2 regions of the Paenibacillus gansuensis genome follow, and region 2 is predicted to be linked to the other one. Evidence: predicted binding sites of a transcription regulator. Region 2 holds the regulator's gene; the other holds the start of a gene.
What was found. The regulator Rex, encoded in region 2, represses fermentation and respiration genes when NADH is low (regulators of the CRP and FNR family bind a similar motif). The targets are predictions, from matches to a motif close to TTGTGAAATATTTCACAA.
Positions count from the first base shown of each region.

Region 1: ACFSUF_RS14395 (DUF1641 domain-containing protein) is a predicted target of Rex. The motif match lies at 1,428-1,445, and genes of this name have one in related genera.

Region 1 is NZ_JBHUME010000008.1:461,900-465,324, reverse strand. Features, by position in the region: gene ACFSUF_RS14400 (NAD(P)/FAD-dependent oxidoreductase) at 1-886, opposite strand, end outside; gene ACFSUF_RS14395 (DUF1641 domain-containing protein) at 916-1,353, opposite strand; gene ACFSUF_RS14390 (SpoVR family protein) at 1,979-3,406, opposite strand.
Region 2 is NZ_JBHUME010000005.1:486,878-490,302, reverse strand. Features, by position in the region: gene ACFSUF_RS06415 (cell wall elongation regulator TseB-like domain-containing protein) at 1-127, opposite strand, end outside; gene ACFSUF_RS06410 (amidohydrolase) at 150-1,406, opposite strand; gene ACFSUF_RS06405 (redox-sensing transcriptional repressor Rex) at 1,626-2,264, opposite strand; gene dinG (ATP-dependent DNA helicase DinG) at 2,331-3,425, opposite strand, start outside.

The DNA.
Region 1 (3,425 bases), on a different contig from region 2:
AGTCGCCGGCAAGGAACACATCAGGATGAGAAGTGGATTGCAGGAATTCGTTGACCGTTGCGCGTCCACGGTTAACTTCCACTCCGCAGTTGCCAACGAGGGAGCTGCCTTGTACGCCGCCGGTCCATACTACAGTGTTCGCTTCGATCTTTTGTCCGTCTTTCAAAGTAACGACGTTGCCGCTCACTTCGGTAATCGCAAGGCCAATCAGGAACTTCACGCCGCGGCCTTCCAAAGAGGATTGGGCACGGGCAATCAGATCGTCGGAGAAGACAGGAAGAATTTTCGGACCTGCTTCAACCAGGTTCAAGGAAATATCGTTGTAGCTTACGCCGTACTTTTTGCAGATGCCAGGCAATTCGTCAGCCAGCTCACCAACCAGCTCAACGCCGGTAAGTCCGCCGCCGCCGATGACGATGGTAGCGTCCGCTTTGTCTTTGGACACGCTGTATGCTCTTACGCGGTCTTCCACATGAGTGTAAACGCGGTGAGCGTCCGCAACGGATTTCAACGTCAGGCTATTCTCCTGCAGGCCTGGAATGCCGAAGTAGTTCGTTTCGCTGCCCAGAGCCAGAACCAGTACGTCATATTGGTACCAAGTGCCGCCGCTTACGACGACTTTCTTGTTCTCGACATCGATGGATTCCACGTTGCCGACTTTTACGTTTACGTCTTTGCCTTTGAGCAGTTTGTTCAGCGGAAGGGCAACCGCCTTTTCATCCACATTGCCTGCTGCCAGACGGTGAAGTTCAGTAATGATTTCGTGGGAAGGCACACGGTTCACAACCGTAATGTCAGCTTCCTCTGGCGTTAAATGTGCGCGTGCGGCAAGAGCTGTCAACAATCCGCCGTAGCCGCCGCCTAGAATTAGAATATGCTTGCTCATGTTCGTCCTCCGTTCCGGTCGGTTCGACCTTATGATTGTTGTTGTTTTCTTTCGTGCACGATATCCAGGAAGGCCTGGCTGAAACGAAGCATCTTCTGAAGCTCAGGATCCTTAAGCAGTTTCAGCATGCCGAACAATCCGATCGTCTGGTCGCTTTGCTCGGCGCGGTCGTTTGCTTCGATCGCAGCGGAGGCAAGGTGTTTCACTTTCTCCTCCATTGGTTTCACAACTTCCATGATGCCGCCGACAGTGTCTTGAATCAGTACGCGGTCGTTAGCCACTTTCGTAGCGAAGTCGTAAGTTTTCGTAAGCAGCGTCATCATTTCGGTCAGCTTAGGCAGCTGCTCCACCAACGCCGTAAGGGATTCTTGAACTTCCGGCTTCAGCAGCTGGTCCAGCACGTCTTGTTTCGAAGCGGCTGCTGCTGCAGTAACGTCCAGTTCTTTCTGTGCAGTAATTTCTGACATAACCGATATTCCTCCTTAATAAATGTGGTAACAAAGTGAGTTAACGTGCAGAGGAGTCCAGGGTATATCACCAAAAGTGAAATGTTTCACAAACTTGCATGGAACAGTTCCGAAGCTCAAGTGCCGCAACCCATATCTCGTTATAGTGTTTATTGTATACCTTATCACGCGGATTTGCATGTGAATTGGAAAACTTGTCATCGAAACATTTTTTCGCTATGAAAAAATTTTCTTATCAGTCGGAAGCAATCAGGTTTGTTATGGATAGCTTTCCAAAAGTTCGGGAATTTATACGTGGAGAGGGAGTTCGCGGGACGGGAATCCTCGTAGTTGAAGCGTAGTCCTCTGGTATGAGTGGAGGTCCCCTTATTATGGTAATGAATTTCGTTAAAGTGCTGCCGGATTTCCTTATTTCCGGTGAATTTAGGGGAGGACGTAAAGAAACGACACTAATTTTCCTTAATCCGCACGTGTGACGACGCGAAATGGAAAAACAGTGTCGTTCAAATGGTTGGCTGCTGAAAAACACCTTAAATAAGGTAATTGGTTAGCGGAATAAGGAACATAGTTACCATTTTGGCGGAAGTGAGGGGTGGAAGGTGTAACATTATCGTGCCGATGTTAGTTACAGAAACTTGCGGTGCAGCTTTTTCCCGTCATAGGTGAACACAGCGCGTTTGTCTTCTACCACTGTTTCCAAGTGGACGGATTTGCCCCAGATCTGGTACACGTGCGGAAGGGTGCGCTCCATGTACTTGAGGTCCAGCTCCACGCCTTCATACTGGTGGTACATGTACAGCTCGCCGTTACGCAGGAAGTCTCCATCCTGCACGACGAGGTAAGGGAAACCGCCGTTGACGCGGGAGTAGACGAGCTGATCGCGGATGTTCTCCCATGTTTTGTCGGTGATTTTCCACTCGGGGCCTTTTTTCTCGAAAATGTACAAATCCAGGTCTTTCACCAGATCCTTCGTCATGTAATTACGGATGAAGGACAAGTCCGAATCGTTCTCGCGGACCTCAAATATTTTCTCGCGGCCTCTGCCGGGCTGACGCTTGAAGCGCTCCCGTTCCTCCTCGGTAGGGGAATCCCAGCGGCGTTCGATATCCTCGAATATTTTCAGGCCCAGATAATAAGGGTTCAGCGTATGCCGGGACGGCTGCACGACAGAGGAGTTGAGCTTGGCGTATTCTATCGTTTCTTCCGTAGTCAGGTCCAGCTCGCGCAAAATCCGCTGATGCCAGTAGGAAGCCCAGCCTTCGTTCATAATCTTGGTCTCGAGCTGCGGCCAGAAATAAAGCATCTCGTCCCGGAGCATAGTCAAAATATCACGCTGCCAAGGCTCCAAAACCGTAGAGTACTCCTCAATGAACCATAGGATATCTTTTTCGGGATGGGGCGGAAAGCGCTTTTGATCCTGCGGGCGCTCTTCATCTTCCCCTGAAGTATCCAGTCCCCAAATGTCGTCGTAAGGCGTCGATGCTTTCGGGGAAGGCTTATCTTTGCGGTTCATCAGGTCAACGTAGCGTTCTTTTTCCATATGATAGGGCTTCACGATGGTCGGATCCACATGCTCCTGGATGGACAGCACCGCATCGATAAATTCTTCCACCGCCTCGGAACCGTACAGCATCTCATACTCGCGCACACGCTCGGCGGTAGCGGACATGCTCTCCACCATGTTGCGGTTCGTTTTGGAGAAGCGGGCGTTGTTCTTGAAAAAGTCGCAGTGTGCCAGGACATGGGCTACGATGAGCTTGTTTTGGATGAGGGAGTTTCCGTCGAGCAAAAAGGCATAGCATGGGTTGGAGTTGATGACCAGCTCGTAGATTTTGCTTAAGCCGAGGTCGTATTGGGTTTTCATTTTATGGAACGTTTTGCCGAACGACCAGTGGCTGAACCGCGTCGGCATGCCGTAAGCGCCAAATGTGTAAATGATATCCGCAGGACAAATTTCGTAACGCATCGGATAAAAATCCAGGCCGAAGCCCTCCGCAATCTCCGTAATTTCCGCGATGGCGTACTCCAGGTCTTTAAACTCGCTCTCCTGCATGCCGTAACCTCCATCTTCT
Region 2 (3,425 bases):
CTTGAACAGCTTTCTGCTGGGCGGTCCAATGATCCAGCTGAATGTAATAGTAAAACCGGTTCAACGCCACGGCAGCCAGGATAATGCCTAATATGATGACGACAACGGCTCTTTTATTTCTGAACACTTGCTTGCCTCCTGTACTTCCGTTACTGCGTCAAACGCTCGAAACAGCGGGAGAATTCATATTTTACCTGCTCTTCATCAAGAGTCAGGCAAATTCCTTTCCTTACCAACTGCTCTCCGTCCACCCATACGTCGGTAACATCTTTAGCGGATGCGGAGTATACGATGTGAGAGATAAAATTTGATTTGGGATAAAAATGAGGCTGATCGGCATCCAAGGCAATAAAGTCCGCTTTCATACCGGCCTTGAGCATGCCTGTATCATTCAGCCAGATCGAACGCGCACCGTCCGCAGTGCCCATCCGGAGAGCCGTACCTGCCGGGACAGCGGTCGGATCGCCTGAAACGCCCTTATGAATTAAGGCGGCAAGCCTCATTTCCTCGAACATATCCAAATTGTTGTTGCTGGCAGAGCTGTCTGTTCCAAGCGATACCAGCACGCCTGCCCTAAGCAGGTCAGGAACGCGGGCAATGCCGCTCGCCAATTTCAGGTTGCTCCCCGCATTGTGGGATACGCGGACGTCATACTGCTTCAACACATCGATCTCTTCATCCGTCAAGTGCACGGCATGGGCAACCAATGTCGGCCGCCCGAAAACACCGAGTTTGCGAAGATGCTCTACTGGACGTTCCCCGTACTGCTTCACATTCTGCTCCACCTCGCCCGGCGATTCGGACATATGCGTATGGATTGGCAAATCCAAATCATGTGCAGCCTGCACGATCTTCTCGATGTAATCAGGCGGGCAGGTATACGGAGCATGAGGCGACATCATCGTTGTAATTCTCCCGCCCGCTTGGCCATGCCACTCTTTGGCAAAGGACACAGCGTCCTCCAGCTTCGCTTGCTGCACCTCTGGCGGTACAAGTCCGATCACGCCGCGGGTAAGGCATCCGCGCATACCGGACATCTCGACCACCTTGGCGACTTCCCCCATATGGTCGTACATATCCACAAAAGTGGTCGTGCCGCCTTTGAGCATCTCAAGCACCGACAGAGCTGTTCCCCATTTTACATCAAGAGCTGTGAACTTTCCTTCGATCGGCCACATTTTCTCCTGCAGCCATACCTGGAGGTTCAAGTCGTCGGCATAACCGCGCAGGAAAGACATGGCCGCATGATTATGCGTATTTACAAGGCCGGGCATAATCACTTTGTGTGTTCCGTCCACAATCTCTGTAAATTGCCCTTGATCTTCCGGCGCTTCTGTCCCTATGTAGGTAATTCTGTCATTTTCAGTAATCAAATGCCCCTGGATAAAAGGCATTTCTTCATCCATAGTAATGATGGCCGCATTGCGGATCCATAATCGCTTCGTCAATCGATCCATTCCTTTCATGGAAGCTTCCTATCCTGTTTTTAACTCTACATGGTTCACCAGCGTTTTGCAACATAACGCAAATTCATAGCAGCTTTATCCAATTTTACGGTATGACAGCCTGCAAAAGAGGGAACCCCCTGCTCAATCCGCGAGTCCAGGGGGTTTGTTATCCAAATTCTATTCGTGCTCCTCTTCTTCTTCAATGTAATATGCCAGGCTCAGCAAATCCGTGGTGAAATCCGCGTGATGAATCCTGATATGGGAAGGAACCTTCAATATGACAGGTGCAAAATTCAGGATGGCCTCGATTCCCGCAGCCGCGAAACTATCTGCTACATTCTGAGCTTCCGCAGCGGGAACAGTAATAATCCCGATTCTGATTTCCCTGTTCTTAACCGTGGACGCCAATTCGCTCATTGGCTGTACTTGAAGGTTGTTAACCGTTTCTCCCACTTTGGAAGGCACATTATCGAATATGGCTACGATTTTCATATTGTCTTTCAAATAGGCATTATAATTGCTTAAAGCACGGCCCAAGTTTCCGGCCCCCACCAACGCAACGTTCATCACCCGGTCGAGCTTGAGGATAGCCCTTATTTTCTCAATCAGGTAAGACACATCATACCCGATTCCCTTTCGGCCGAATTCACCGAAATGGGCTAAATCCTTACGGATCTGTGCCGGGTTCAAATCCAGCTTCTGGCCGAGATCCTGAGAAGAAACGGTCAACACTTCATTCGCTTTCAGTTCGTTCAGGAACCTCAGGTAGACCGGCAGCCTTCGCACTACCGCTTCTGAAATTTTCGGTGTTTTCAACTTAGTTTCCCCCCTGCATAGTACTGCAACTTCCCATGGTTCTCACTCGTCCCATTACCGTTTCGGTTACTCCCCGGTTTCCTGCCAAGTACGTATTCTTGGCACCAATTGTTTTAAACTCATATGTTCAATTTTGGGACCGGGCAGGGAATACAAAAAATGTTTCCCGTAGTAGGTATCAAGTACTCTTGTATCATATATGATCACAATCCCTTTATCCGATGCCGTGCGCACAAGACGTCCGAATCCTTGCTTGAACCGGATAACCGCTTGCGGTACCGAAAGCTTCATGAACGGGTTCTTGTTTTGCTTCTGCAAAATTTCCGACTTGGCTTCAACAAGCGGGTGGTTCGGCGGCTGAAACGGAAGACGGACGATGACCAGACAGCTTAATGCTTGACCTGGAATATCCACACCTTCCCAGAACGAGCTGGTTCCCAGAAGGATTGCCGCAGGACTATCCTGGAACATGCGGGTCAGTTTCGAACGGTTGCCGCTGTCAATTCCCTGCCCCAGCACTTGGATGCCGTGACCGGCCAATTCGTCTTTCAGCGCTTGATGAACCTGTTTGAGCATCCTGTAGGACGTAAAGAGTACCAGCATCCTGCCTTTCGTCTCTAGAGCAACTTCCTTCAAAGAGCCTCCAAGAGTTTCAATGAATTTAGCCTCACCGCCAGGACCCCGAACACCAGGGAAATCACGCGGGATACAGACCAGCGCCTGTTTGCGGTAATTAAACGGCGACGCCAGCAGCTTCGTCCTCACTTTATCGGTAGCGGCCATCGCATCCAGACCTAGCTGCTCCGAGGCATACTGGAAGGATTTATCCACCGAGAGGGTAGCCGAAGTCATAATGACACTGTGTTTCGGTTCAAAGAACCTTTCTCTAAGCTGCGAGCTCACATCAGCCGGCACAGCCATCAACTGCAAGGATTTGCTCTTGTAGTACGAGTTCGCTTCCAGCCAATACACATGATCCGGCTCGCTGAGCTTCATAAAAGAGCGTATATTATCTTTAGCAGCAGCCAAATCCCTTAACGTTCCGGTAAGGTCTACTGCAGGCTGATACAGGTCGGATTCTTCGTCTTCCTTCAATTCCGAGACCAGTTTCTCTAATTTCCTGACACTGTCATTGAGCTCCAAATACAAATTATCCTCAAT